Regions from separate parts of the Halobacillus sp. Marseille-Q1614 genome, predicted to be linked through region 3. Evidence: a T-box and tRNA genes for the amino acid it is inferred to sense, from the RefSeq annotation. Region 3 holds a T-box; the other regions hold tRNA genes.
The links. The T-box of region 3 lies ahead of HUS26_RS04430 (valine--tRNA ligase). A T-box ahead of a tRNA ligase gene usually reads a tRNA of that ligase, here a tRNA-Val.
Positions count from the first base shown of each region.

Region 1: it encodes a tRNA-Val, which carries the amino acid that the T-box ahead of HUS26_RS04430 (valine--tRNA ligase) is inferred to sense. The anticodon was not compared.
Region 2: it encodes a tRNA-Val, which carries the amino acid that the T-box ahead of HUS26_RS04430 (valine--tRNA ligase) is inferred to sense. The anticodon was not compared.

Region 1 covers NZ_CADDWH010000001.1:3,040,457-3,043,709, forward strand. Annotated here, with positions in the region: gene HUS26_RS20295 (HAD hydrolase-like protein) at 75-245, opposite strand; gene HUS26_RS15150 (hypothetical protein) at 259-456, opposite strand; tRNA gene HUS26_RS15155 (tRNA-Ala) at 560-635, opposite strand; tRNA gene HUS26_RS15160 (tRNA-Gly) at 642-716, opposite strand; tRNA gene HUS26_RS15165 (tRNA-Lys) at 743-815, opposite strand; tRNA gene HUS26_RS15170 (tRNA-Gln) at 1,048-1,122, opposite strand; tRNA gene HUS26_RS15175 (tRNA-Tyr) at 1,183-1,268, opposite strand; tRNA gene HUS26_RS15180 (tRNA-Thr) at 1,290-1,365, opposite strand; tRNA gene HUS26_RS15185 (tRNA-Val) at 1,370-1,445, opposite strand; tRNA gene HUS26_RS15190 (tRNA-Glu) at 1,449-1,523, opposite strand; tRNA gene HUS26_RS15195 (tRNA-Thr) at 1,544-1,615, opposite strand; tRNA gene HUS26_RS15200 (tRNA-Asn) at 1,619-1,693, opposite strand; rRNA gene rrf (5S ribosomal RNA) at 1,710-1,823, opposite strand; rRNA gene HUS26_RS15210 (23S ribosomal RNA) at 1,925-3,253, opposite strand, start outside.
Region 2 covers NZ_CADDWH010000001.1:2,076,697-2,079,949, reverse strand. Annotated here, with positions in the region: rRNA gene HUS26_RS10550 (23S ribosomal RNA) at 1-736, shown strand, start outside; rRNA gene rrf (5S ribosomal RNA) at 907-1,020, shown strand; tRNA gene HUS26_RS10540 (tRNA-Asn) at 1,030-1,104, shown strand; tRNA gene HUS26_RS10535 (tRNA-Ser) at 1,109-1,201, shown strand; tRNA gene HUS26_RS10530 (tRNA-Glu) at 1,219-1,293, shown strand; tRNA gene HUS26_RS10525 (tRNA-Val) at 1,300-1,375, shown strand; tRNA gene HUS26_RS10520 (tRNA-Met) at 1,412-1,488, shown strand; tRNA gene HUS26_RS10515 (tRNA-Asp) at 1,502-1,578, shown strand; tRNA gene HUS26_RS10510 (tRNA-Phe) at 1,641-1,716, shown strand; tRNA gene HUS26_RS10505 (tRNA-Thr) at 1,728-1,803, shown strand; tRNA gene HUS26_RS10500 (tRNA-Tyr) at 1,814-1,899, shown strand; tRNA gene HUS26_RS10495 (tRNA-Trp) at 1,921-1,991, shown strand; tRNA gene HUS26_RS10490 (tRNA-His) at 2,003-2,078, shown strand; tRNA gene HUS26_RS10485 (tRNA-Gln) at 2,098-2,172, shown strand; tRNA gene HUS26_RS10480 (tRNA-Gly) at 2,177-2,248, shown strand; tRNA gene HUS26_RS10475 (tRNA-Cys) at 2,304-2,377, shown strand; tRNA gene HUS26_RS10470 (tRNA-Leu) at 2,382-2,463, shown strand; gene HUS26_RS10465 (hypothetical protein) at 2,800-3,253, shown strand, end outside.
Region 3 covers NZ_CADDWH010000001.1:906,704-909,956, reverse strand. Annotated here, with positions in the region: gene HUS26_RS04430 (valine--tRNA ligase) at 1-1,967, opposite strand, end outside; T-box leader at 2,021-2,247, opposite strand; gene HUS26_RS04425 (hypothetical protein) at 2,336-2,524, shown strand; gene HUS26_RS04420 (LysM peptidoglycan-binding domain-containing protein) at 2,521-3,253, opposite strand, start outside.

The sequences.
Region 1 (3,253 bases), 2.1 Mb from region 3:
ATAGCATGGTTCAGACTATCAGCTATCATCATTTTTTGAAATATTTCCGGAGTCTTTCTATGAAATCGGCACCTTCACTTCCTGCCCCTGTTAAGACTAGTACTTTTAGTGCCAGCCTGTTCGGCTGCCTGTATGTCCTTCATTCGACCTCCAATCACCCATCTTTCCTGGAGATTAAATTCATTATCTTTACAGGCTTGCTCGATCATGCCGGTTTTAGGCTTTCTGCACACTATCCATTCCAAACCCCAGCAATTCCTATTTAAATGCCTTTTCTGTTGATTTACCTTTAGAGATCCCTGGTTGATTGGTAAAAGAAAATACGAGAAACCCGTTCTTTTTTAAAAGTTCGAGATGCTCTCTTACTTCAGGATATAATGTAAAGCTTCCTGGGTATTCAATTTGGCTGCTTCCCCCAAGTGTACCGTCACGGTCGATAAAAACAGCTTTTTTCATAGGAACACCCCTTTTTATTCCTGCTGTCTTAAGAAAAACTGCTTAACAAAAAAAGGCTGACATCTCAATGATGACAGCCTAATGATGTAATTCTGATTATGTATGGTGGAGCCTAGCGGGATCGAACCGCTGACCTCCTGCGTGCAAAGCAGGCGCTCTCCCAGCTGAGCTAAGGCCCCGAACAATGGAGCGGGAGACGGGATTCGAACCCGCGACCCCCACCTTGGCAAGGTGGTGTTCTACCACTGAACTACTCCCGCACTCAGGTGCGGATGAAAATTAAAAGTGAGCCATGGAGGGCTCGAACCTCCGACCCTCTGATTAAAAGTCAGATGCTCTACCAACTGAGCTAATGGCTCGTAATTAAAATAAGTTCTCGTAAGTTTGTTGAGTGACGATGCTCGTCGTGTTGCAAGCTTATTCAGTGATGCCGCACTCCTCGCAAGCCTGCAGGAAGCTTACTCATGTGGTTGGCTTGCTCTACCAACTGAGCTAATGGCCCTTAATAATAAGTGGTTTTCATAAATTAAAAATCATTTAAACACAAGAAAATACCTAGCTCTTATTTAAGCTAGATGTAAGTTGAAAAAATGGCTGGGCCAGCTGGATTCGAACCAGCGCATGACGGTACCAAAAACCGTTGCCTTACCGCTTGGCTATGGCCCATTGATGACATTAAGTATTATTACCATATCCAACTTATTTATTCCATCTTTTTAAATAAAATGGTGGAGGGAGTAGGACTCGAACCTACGAACCCGATGGGAGCGGATTTACAGTCCGCCGCGTTTGGCCAACTTCGCTATCCCTCCACTATTCAAAAATGGAATCAATGGTGCCGGCCAGAGGACTTGAACCCCCAACCTACTGATTACAAGTCAGTTGCTCTACCAATTGAGCTAGGCCGGCTAAATGGTGGAGGATGCAGGGCTCGAACCTGCGACCCCTTGCTTGTAAGGCAAGTGCTCTCCCAGCTGAGCTAATCCTCCAAATGGTGACCCGTACGGGATTCGAACCCGTGTTACCGCCGTGAAAGGGCGGTGTCTTAACCGCTTGACCAACGGGCCAAAAAAATGTTCTTCTTCAGAGCTTCCAGCCGGATTTGAACCGGCGACCCCTTCCTTACCATGGAAGTGCTCTACCACTGAGCTATGGAAGCAAGTGGCTCCACAGGTAGGATTCGAACCTACGACCGATCGGTTAACAGCCGATTGCTCTACCACTGAGCTACTGTGGAATAGTGAAGCTTATTAATGAGGCAGCGTCCTACTCTCACGGGGATATACCCGACTACCATCGGCGCTGAAGAGCTTAACTGCTGTGTTCGGCATGGGAACAGGTGTGACCTCTTCGCTATCGCCACCTCATCTATTATATGGAGGTAAACCCTCAAAACTGGATAAGACTGATTGGAATCAAACCGTCATAATTTGTAGCTGCAACGCCTAGGCGTTTTCGCTTTTCTTTTAAAGTTAAGTCATCGATTGATTAGTATCCGTCAGCTCCACGTGTCACCACGCGTCCACCTCGGACCTATCGACCTCATCGTCTCTGAGGAATCTTACTAACTTATTGTTAGGGGAAATCTCATCTCAAGGGGGGCTTCATGCTTAGATGCTTTCAGCACTTATCCCGTCCACACGTAGCTACCCAGCGATGCTCCTGGCGGAACAACTGGTACACCAGCGGTGTGTCCATCCCGGTCCTCTCGTACTAAGGACAGCTCCTTTCAGATTTCCAACGCCCACGACGGATAGGGACCGAACTGTCTCACGACGTTCTGAACCCAGCTCGCGTACCGCTTTAATGGGCGAACAGCCCAACCCTTGGGACCGACTACAGCCCCAGGATGCGATGAGCCGACATCGAGGTGCCAAACCTCCCCGTCGATGTGGACTCTTGGGGGAGATAAGCCTGTTATCCCCGGGGTAGCTTTTATCCGTTGAGCGACGGCCCTTCCATACGGTACCGCCGGATCACTAAGCCCGACTTTCGTCCCTGCTCGACTTGTAGGTCTCGCAGTCAAGCTCCCTTGTGCCTTTACACTCTGCGAATGATTTCCAACCATTCTGAGGGAACCTTTGGGCGCCTCCGTTACTCTTTGGGAGGCGACCGCCCCAGTCAAACTGCCCACCTGACACTGTCTCCGGACCGGATCACGGTCCTGGGTTAGAATGTCCGTACAGCCAGGGTGGTATCCCACCAGCGCCTCCACCGAAGCTAGCGCTCCGGCTTCTCAGGCTCCCACCTATCCTGTACAAGCTGTACCAACATTCAATATCAGGCTACAGTAAAGCTCCACGGGGTCTTTCCGTCCTGTCGCGGGTAATGCGCATCTTCACGCATAGTATAATTTCACCGGGTCTCTCGTTGAGACAGTGCCCAAGTCGTTGCACCTTTCGTGCGGGTCGGAACTTACCCGACAAGGAATTTCGCTACCTTAGGACCGTTATAGTTACGGCCGCCGTTTACTGGGGCTTCGGTTCAACGCTTCGCTAAAAGCTAACGCATCCCCTTAACCTTCCAGCACCGGGCAGGTGTCAGCCCCTATACTTCGCCTTACGGCTTCGCAGAGACCTGTGTTTTTGGTAAACAGTCGCTTGGGCCTTTTCACTGCGGCTCCTCGGCAGAGGAGCACCCCTTCTCCCGAAGTTACGGGGTCATTTTGCCGAGTTCCTTAACGAGAGTTCTCCCGCTCACCTTAGGATTCTCTCCTCGCCTACCTGTGTTGGTTTGCGGTACGGGCGCCTCTTTCCTCACTAGAGGATTTTCTTGGCAGTGTGAAGTCCGGAGCTTC
Region 2 (3,253 bases), 1.2 Mb from region 3:
GGTGGGATACCACCCTGGCTGTACGGACATTCTAACCCAGGACCGTGATCCGGTCCGGAGACAGTGTCAGGTGGGCAGTTTGACTGGGGCGGTCGCCTCCCAAAGAGTAACGGAGGCGCCCAAAGGTTCCCTCAGAATGGTTGGAAATCATTCGCAGAGTGTAAAGGCACAAGGGAGCTTGACTGCGAGACCTACAAGTCGAGCAGGGACGAAAGTCGGGCTTAGTGATCCGGCGGTACCGTATGGAAGGGCCGTCGCTCAACGGATAAAAGCTACCCCGGGGATAACAGGCTTATCTCCCCCAAGAGTCCACATCGACGGGGAGGTTTGGCACCTCGATGTCGGCTCATCGCATCCTGGGGCTGTAGTCGGTCCCAAGGGTTGGGCTGTTCGCCCATTAAAGCGGTACGCGAGCTGGGTTCAGAACGTCGTGAGACAGTTCGGTCCCTATCCGTCGTGGGCGTTGGAAATCTGAAAGGAGCTGTCCTTAGTACGAGAGGACCGGGATGGACACACCGCTGGTGTACCAGTTGTTCCGCCAGGAGCATCGCTGGGTAGCTACGTGTGGACGGGATAAGTGCTGAAAGCATCTAAGCATGAAGCCCCCCTTGAGATGAGATTTCCCCTAACAATAAGTTAGTAAGATTCCTCAGAGACGATGAGGTCGATAGGTCCGAGGTGGACGCGTGGTGACACGTGGAGCTGACGGATACTAATCAATCGATGACTTAACTTTAAAAGAAAAGCGAAAACGCTTAGGCGTTGCCGCTAGACATTCCTTGGTTTGATTCCATCAGTCTTATCCAGTTTTGAGGGTTTACTAAAAAGTTTTAAAATAACCCTTGATATTTTCTCAAAAGGACAATATAATATATCTTGTCCCTAAAAAAGAAACAGATCAATAGATCTGGTGACGATAGCGAAGAGGTCACACCTGTTCCCATGCCGAACACAGTAGTTAAGCTCTTCAGCGCCGATGGTAGTCGGGTATACCCCCGTGAGAGTAGGACGTCGCCAGGTTGATATTATTCCACAGTAGCTCAGTGGTAGAGCAATCGGCTGTTAACCGATCGGTCGTAGGTTCGAATCCTACCTGTGGAGCCATTACGGAGAGCTGTCCGAGCTGGCCGAAGGAGCACGATTGGAATTCGTGTAAACCGTTCACGCGGTTTCGAGGGTTCGAATCCCTCGCTCTCCGCCATTAACATCATAACGTTTGGCCCGTTGGTCAAGTGGTTAAGACACCGCCCTTTCACGGCGGTAACACGGGTTCGAATCCCGTACGGGTCACCACTTCCTGGAGGATTAGCTCAGCTGGGAGAGCACTTGCCTTACAAGCAAGGGGTCGCAGGTTCGAGCCCTGCATCCTCCACCATTGAAAATCTAATGGGAATATAATTTCCCACAATATCGCGGGGTAGAGCAGTTCGGTAGCTCGTCGGGCTCATAACCCGGAGGTCGCAGGTTCAAATCCTGCCCCCGCAACCAAATTATTTATATTGGTCCGGTAGTTCAGTTGGTTAGAATGCCTGCCTGTCACGCAGGAGGTCGCGGGTTCGAGTCCCGTCCGGACCGCCACTGATTACATTATTATACATAAGCTAGTTCAATATTTGAAAATGATAAACTATCATTTGTCTGGCTCGGTAGCTCAGTCGGTAGAGCAACGGACTGAAAATCCGTGTGTCGGCGGTTCGATTCCGTCCCGAGCCACCATTTTTTGACTAGCCGGCCTAGCTCAATTGGTAGAGCAACTGACTTGTAATCAGTAGGTTGGGGGTTCAAGTCCTCTGGCCGGCACCACTTTTAACGTGGAGGGATAGCGAAGTTGGCCAAACGCGGCGGACTGTAAATCCGCTCCCATCGGGTTCGTAGGTTCGAGTCCTACTCCCTCCACCATTTTAATTTTATTATTCAAATAGGGGTATAGTTTAATGGTAAAACTACGGTCTCCAAAACCGTCAATGTGGGTTCGATTCCTACTACCCCTGCTTTCATTATGGCGGTTGTGGCGAAGTGGTTAACGCACCGGATTGTGGTTCCGGCATTCGTGGGTTCGATTCCCATCAGCCGCCCCATTTTTTTATCTAAAAATGTTGGGCCATAGCCAAGCGGTAAGGCAACGGTTTTTGGTACCGTCATGCGCTGGTTCGAATCCAGCTGGCCCAGCCATTATGCGAGAGTAGTTCAGTGGTAGAACACCACCTTGCCAAGGTGGGGGTCGCGGGTTCGAATCCCGTCTCTCGCTCTTGAAAAGCTTCATAATTGCTACATCGAAGAATATAATATATTATTCAATTAGTGGCGGCATAGCCAAGCGGTAAGGCAGAGGACTGCAACTCCTTTATCACCGGTTCGATTCCGGTTGCCGCCTCCAATATGCCGGTGTGGCGGAATTGGCAGACGCGCACGACTCAAAATCGTGTTCCTCACGGAGTGTCGGTTCGACCCCGACCACCGGTACTTAAACGAAAATTATAATAAAAAAACCTAGACGTTTCTATTTTGTAGAAGCGTCTTTTTGTTTTATAAAATAATCATCAAGAGTCCAAAGCGCTCACTGTTACTTTGTATTACCACCTTTATTCGTAAAAGCTTTAAAGCACTACAAATACAACTAAGGGCGCAGGTCATATTAGTTTAATTCTCGACAATTTCCTTCTTGATACTAGTGGTATGTAATCATTTTTTATAAAAAGAAAGATAATCAGTTTTACCTGAGGTTTCAAGGGAAAACAATTTACGGCTGGCAAGTGAGTTAACTTTTGAGAGCGCTTACAAAAATGAGGAGGATACCAAATGAAATTAAAGTCTCTTGTTGCAGCCCTGGTGATTGCTTTAGTAAGTACGTTTGTTCTTGCCCCTGTTAACACGATGGCTGCCTCTCCATCTACCACAGGATCAAAGCTGCTTAAGAACATGAAGGTCACAGGTGATCTTGAAGATGGCAGAACTTTTAAAGGAATGGTTACCGTTGATAACCTTTCTTATGATGAAGAAGAAGGGTTATTAATGAGCGGAGTTGTTAAAGGTGAGGCTGTCTCAGCAGATGGTACCACCACTGATGTAAAAGAAACCTTCGAAAGCGTACCTGCCACTTTAACTGAAGATATGAGCGGTGATACTATGCAAGCTGCTGCTCTAGCACAAGAAGAATGTGACCTCTTAAATCTTGATCTGGGCCCTATTTTCCTCGATTTACTTGGCCTGCAACTTGACCTGTCAGAAATCAATCTAGACCTTACAGCTGTTC
Region 3 (3,253 bases):
AGTTTAGCCATTTCAATATACCAGTCACAGAACTCATCCCAAATGAAGTTGTATAGGTGACGGCCGGCTTCACCGAATTCATATCGATCAATATTTTTCGTTACCTGCTCAATCGTTTCGTTCAGGCGTGTGAGAATCCAGTCATCAGCTACCGACTTTTCACCAGTTAGATCAATATCTTCATATTTTAAATCTCCCATGTTCATTAAGGCAAAGCGGGAGGCATTCCAGATTTTATTTGCGAAATTCCATGTGGATTCTACCTTTTCCCATTGGAAACGAAGGTCCTGCCCTGGTGAAGAGCCTGTAGAAAGGAAGTAGCGTAAAGAGTCGGCACCGTATTTCTCGATGACATCCATCGGGTCAACTCCATTTCCAAGCGACTTACTCATTTTTCTTCCTTCAGCATCTCGTACCAAGCCGTGGATCAGTACGTCTTCAAATGGACGGCGGTCTGTGAACTCGATGGATTGGAAGATCATCCGGCTTACCCAGAAGAAAATAATATCGTATCCGGTTACTAACACGTTTGTAGGGAAATAGCGCTTGAAATCTTCACTGTTTTCATCCGGCCAGCCCATAGTGGAAAACGGCCATAAAGCAGAAGAGAACCATGTATCTAATACATCTTCATCCTGTTCCCAATTTTCCGCGTCTTTAGGAGCTTCTTTTCCAACAAAAATTTCACCGGTTTCTTTATGGTACCAGGCCGGAATACGGTGGCCCCACCAAAGCTGACGGGAAATACACCAGTCGCGGATATTTTCCATCCAGTTTAAATACGTTTTTTCAAAACGATCCGGAACAAAGCTTACTTTATCATCACCGTATTGAAGCTTGATTGCCTCTTTCGCCAACGGCTCCATATTAACAAACCATTGTGTAGACAAGTAAGGCTCTACTACAGCGCCGCTTCTCTCCGAATGTCCGACAGAGTGCATATGGTCTTCGATTTCAAAAAGAACGCCGCTTTCCTGAAGGTCTTTTACGAGCTGCTTCCGGCATTCAAAGCGGTCCATGCCTTGGTACTTGCCGGCATTCTCGTTCATCGTACCGTCTTCGTTCATAACAAGCACGCGCTCTAAGTTATGGCGGTTTCCGATCTCAAAGTCATTAGGATCATGAGCCGGAGTAATCTTAACAGCACCAGATCCAAAGTCCCTATCTACATAGTCGTCTGCTACAATTTCGATTTCACGACCGATAATTGGAAGAATGGCTTTCTTGCCAATCAAATGCTTATAGCGGTCATCTTTAGGATGAACAGCTACAGCTGTATCTCCAAGCATTGTTTCCGGACGCGTTGTGGCGATTTCGATGTGTCCTTCTTCGTCTTTAAGCGGGTAGCGCATATGATAAAAAGCACCCTGGACGTCTTTATATTCTACTTCAATGTCAGACAGTGCGGTCTTCGTTGAAGGATCCCAGTTAATAATATACTCCCCACGGTAGATCAGTTTCTTTTCGTAAAGCTTTATGAAAACTTCCTTAACCGCTTCAGATAAGCCTTCATCTAAGGTGAAGCGTTCGCGTGAGTAGTCTAAGCCAAGTCCAAGCTTTTCCCACTGGGTACGAATGAACTGAGCATATTCCTGTTTCCATTCCCACGATTTCACAAGGAATGCTTCACGCCCTAGGTCATAGCGCGACTGCCCTTGTTCCTTCAGCTTAGCTTCTACTTTTGCCTGTGTGGCAATACCGGCATGGTCCATACCCGGCAGCCATAATACATCATATCCCTGCATCCGCTTTACGCGTGTTAAAATATCCTGAAGCGTCGTGTCCCAGGCGTGCCCAAGGTGAAGCTTCCCTGTTACGTTGGGAGGCGGAATAACTACTGTATAAGGCTCCTTACTTTCATCTCCTGAAGCTTCAAAAAACTTGCCGTCGACCCAATACTGATAACGGTCTTTTTCAATTGACGATGGATCGTATTTAGTCGGCATTGATAAATCTTTATGTTCCATGATTGACTTCCTCCTTCACATACTCTGTGAAAAATAAAAAACCCCTTCATCCTAAAAAGGACGAAAAGGGTTTGCTTTTCCGTGGTACCACCTTTGTTTACAGAAATAAATCTGTACACTCATCGCAAATAACGGCTTTTAACCGGCTTCTTTTACTCATCTTTTCAAAGAAGCTGCATCCCGGGCGACCTTCCACTCACCTGATTCCTAGAAAACTCACAGCATTTGTTTTCCTCTCTGAAGGAACGGAGAATGTACTCTTCCCATTCACGGCATTTCACATATAGTAGTTAGTATTCATATTGTATATAGAATTCGCCGTTTTAGTCAACTCTTTTTGAAAAAATGTAGAAAGTCAGGTGTTGAGAATGAGCCGCTTTTACCGTTACCGGCTTCCACCATGGTGCCGCCAATTTCTGTATGTGATTGAAGTAGCCTGTGTGCCTATTTTGATTTATCAATTGCTGCGCACATTAATCTTCCCTACAACCTTGGACGTTCTTCTGCTTGGAATTTGGCTCGGTTTATGTTTAGCGTTCAAGTATAAGTGGATTTAGTTAGGAATATAAACAACCTGACCTGCCGTTACATCATCTTCTACTTGGTTAACCTTTTCTAATTGCTTAACGGGTACCTCATACCGCTCAGCAATCATTTCAATCGTTTCGTCTTCCTGAACAATATACATTTTCATTTGTGTATAGGTCTCATCACGGTTTGGGAATAGGTGTTGAAAAATCTGTTTAAATCCATTGACGGACGGAGGAGATTCTTCCTGTTCCTCCTGTTGGGTATCATCCCCTTCAGCGCCTTCCCCTTCTGTTTCTTCTTCCACGTACTCCTGCTCAACCTCTGCTTCAGGCTCTTTTGTTTGGAAAAAGTCCGCTAATGTCTGGTGTGTCTCTTTACGGCTGCTCTCCTCAAGCTCTGCGTTGACCGTGCGGATTTCGTCTTCCTTTTCCTCTTTATAAACGACAGGCCCTAACGTTATGATATCTTCCTGCTCTGCCTCTTCCCGGTTTACAGATCGTTCCTGAAGAATGCCGTTCATGACAAGTTCAGCATGTAAGCGAAGCTGATTCGACTCAGGAAGCTCATAGTCAAAGCTTTCAATATTAATAACGACATCTTCCATGTCAGCCACCCGGTCTTTTGAAACCGTAATTTCTACTGGAAACATATGAAAAAACTCAGAAACATCTTCGTCCTCCGCAGACCTTTCCACCTTCTGGATCATCCTTCCTGCCTGGCGCACATCATCATCTCTATACATCTCTTTCTGATCT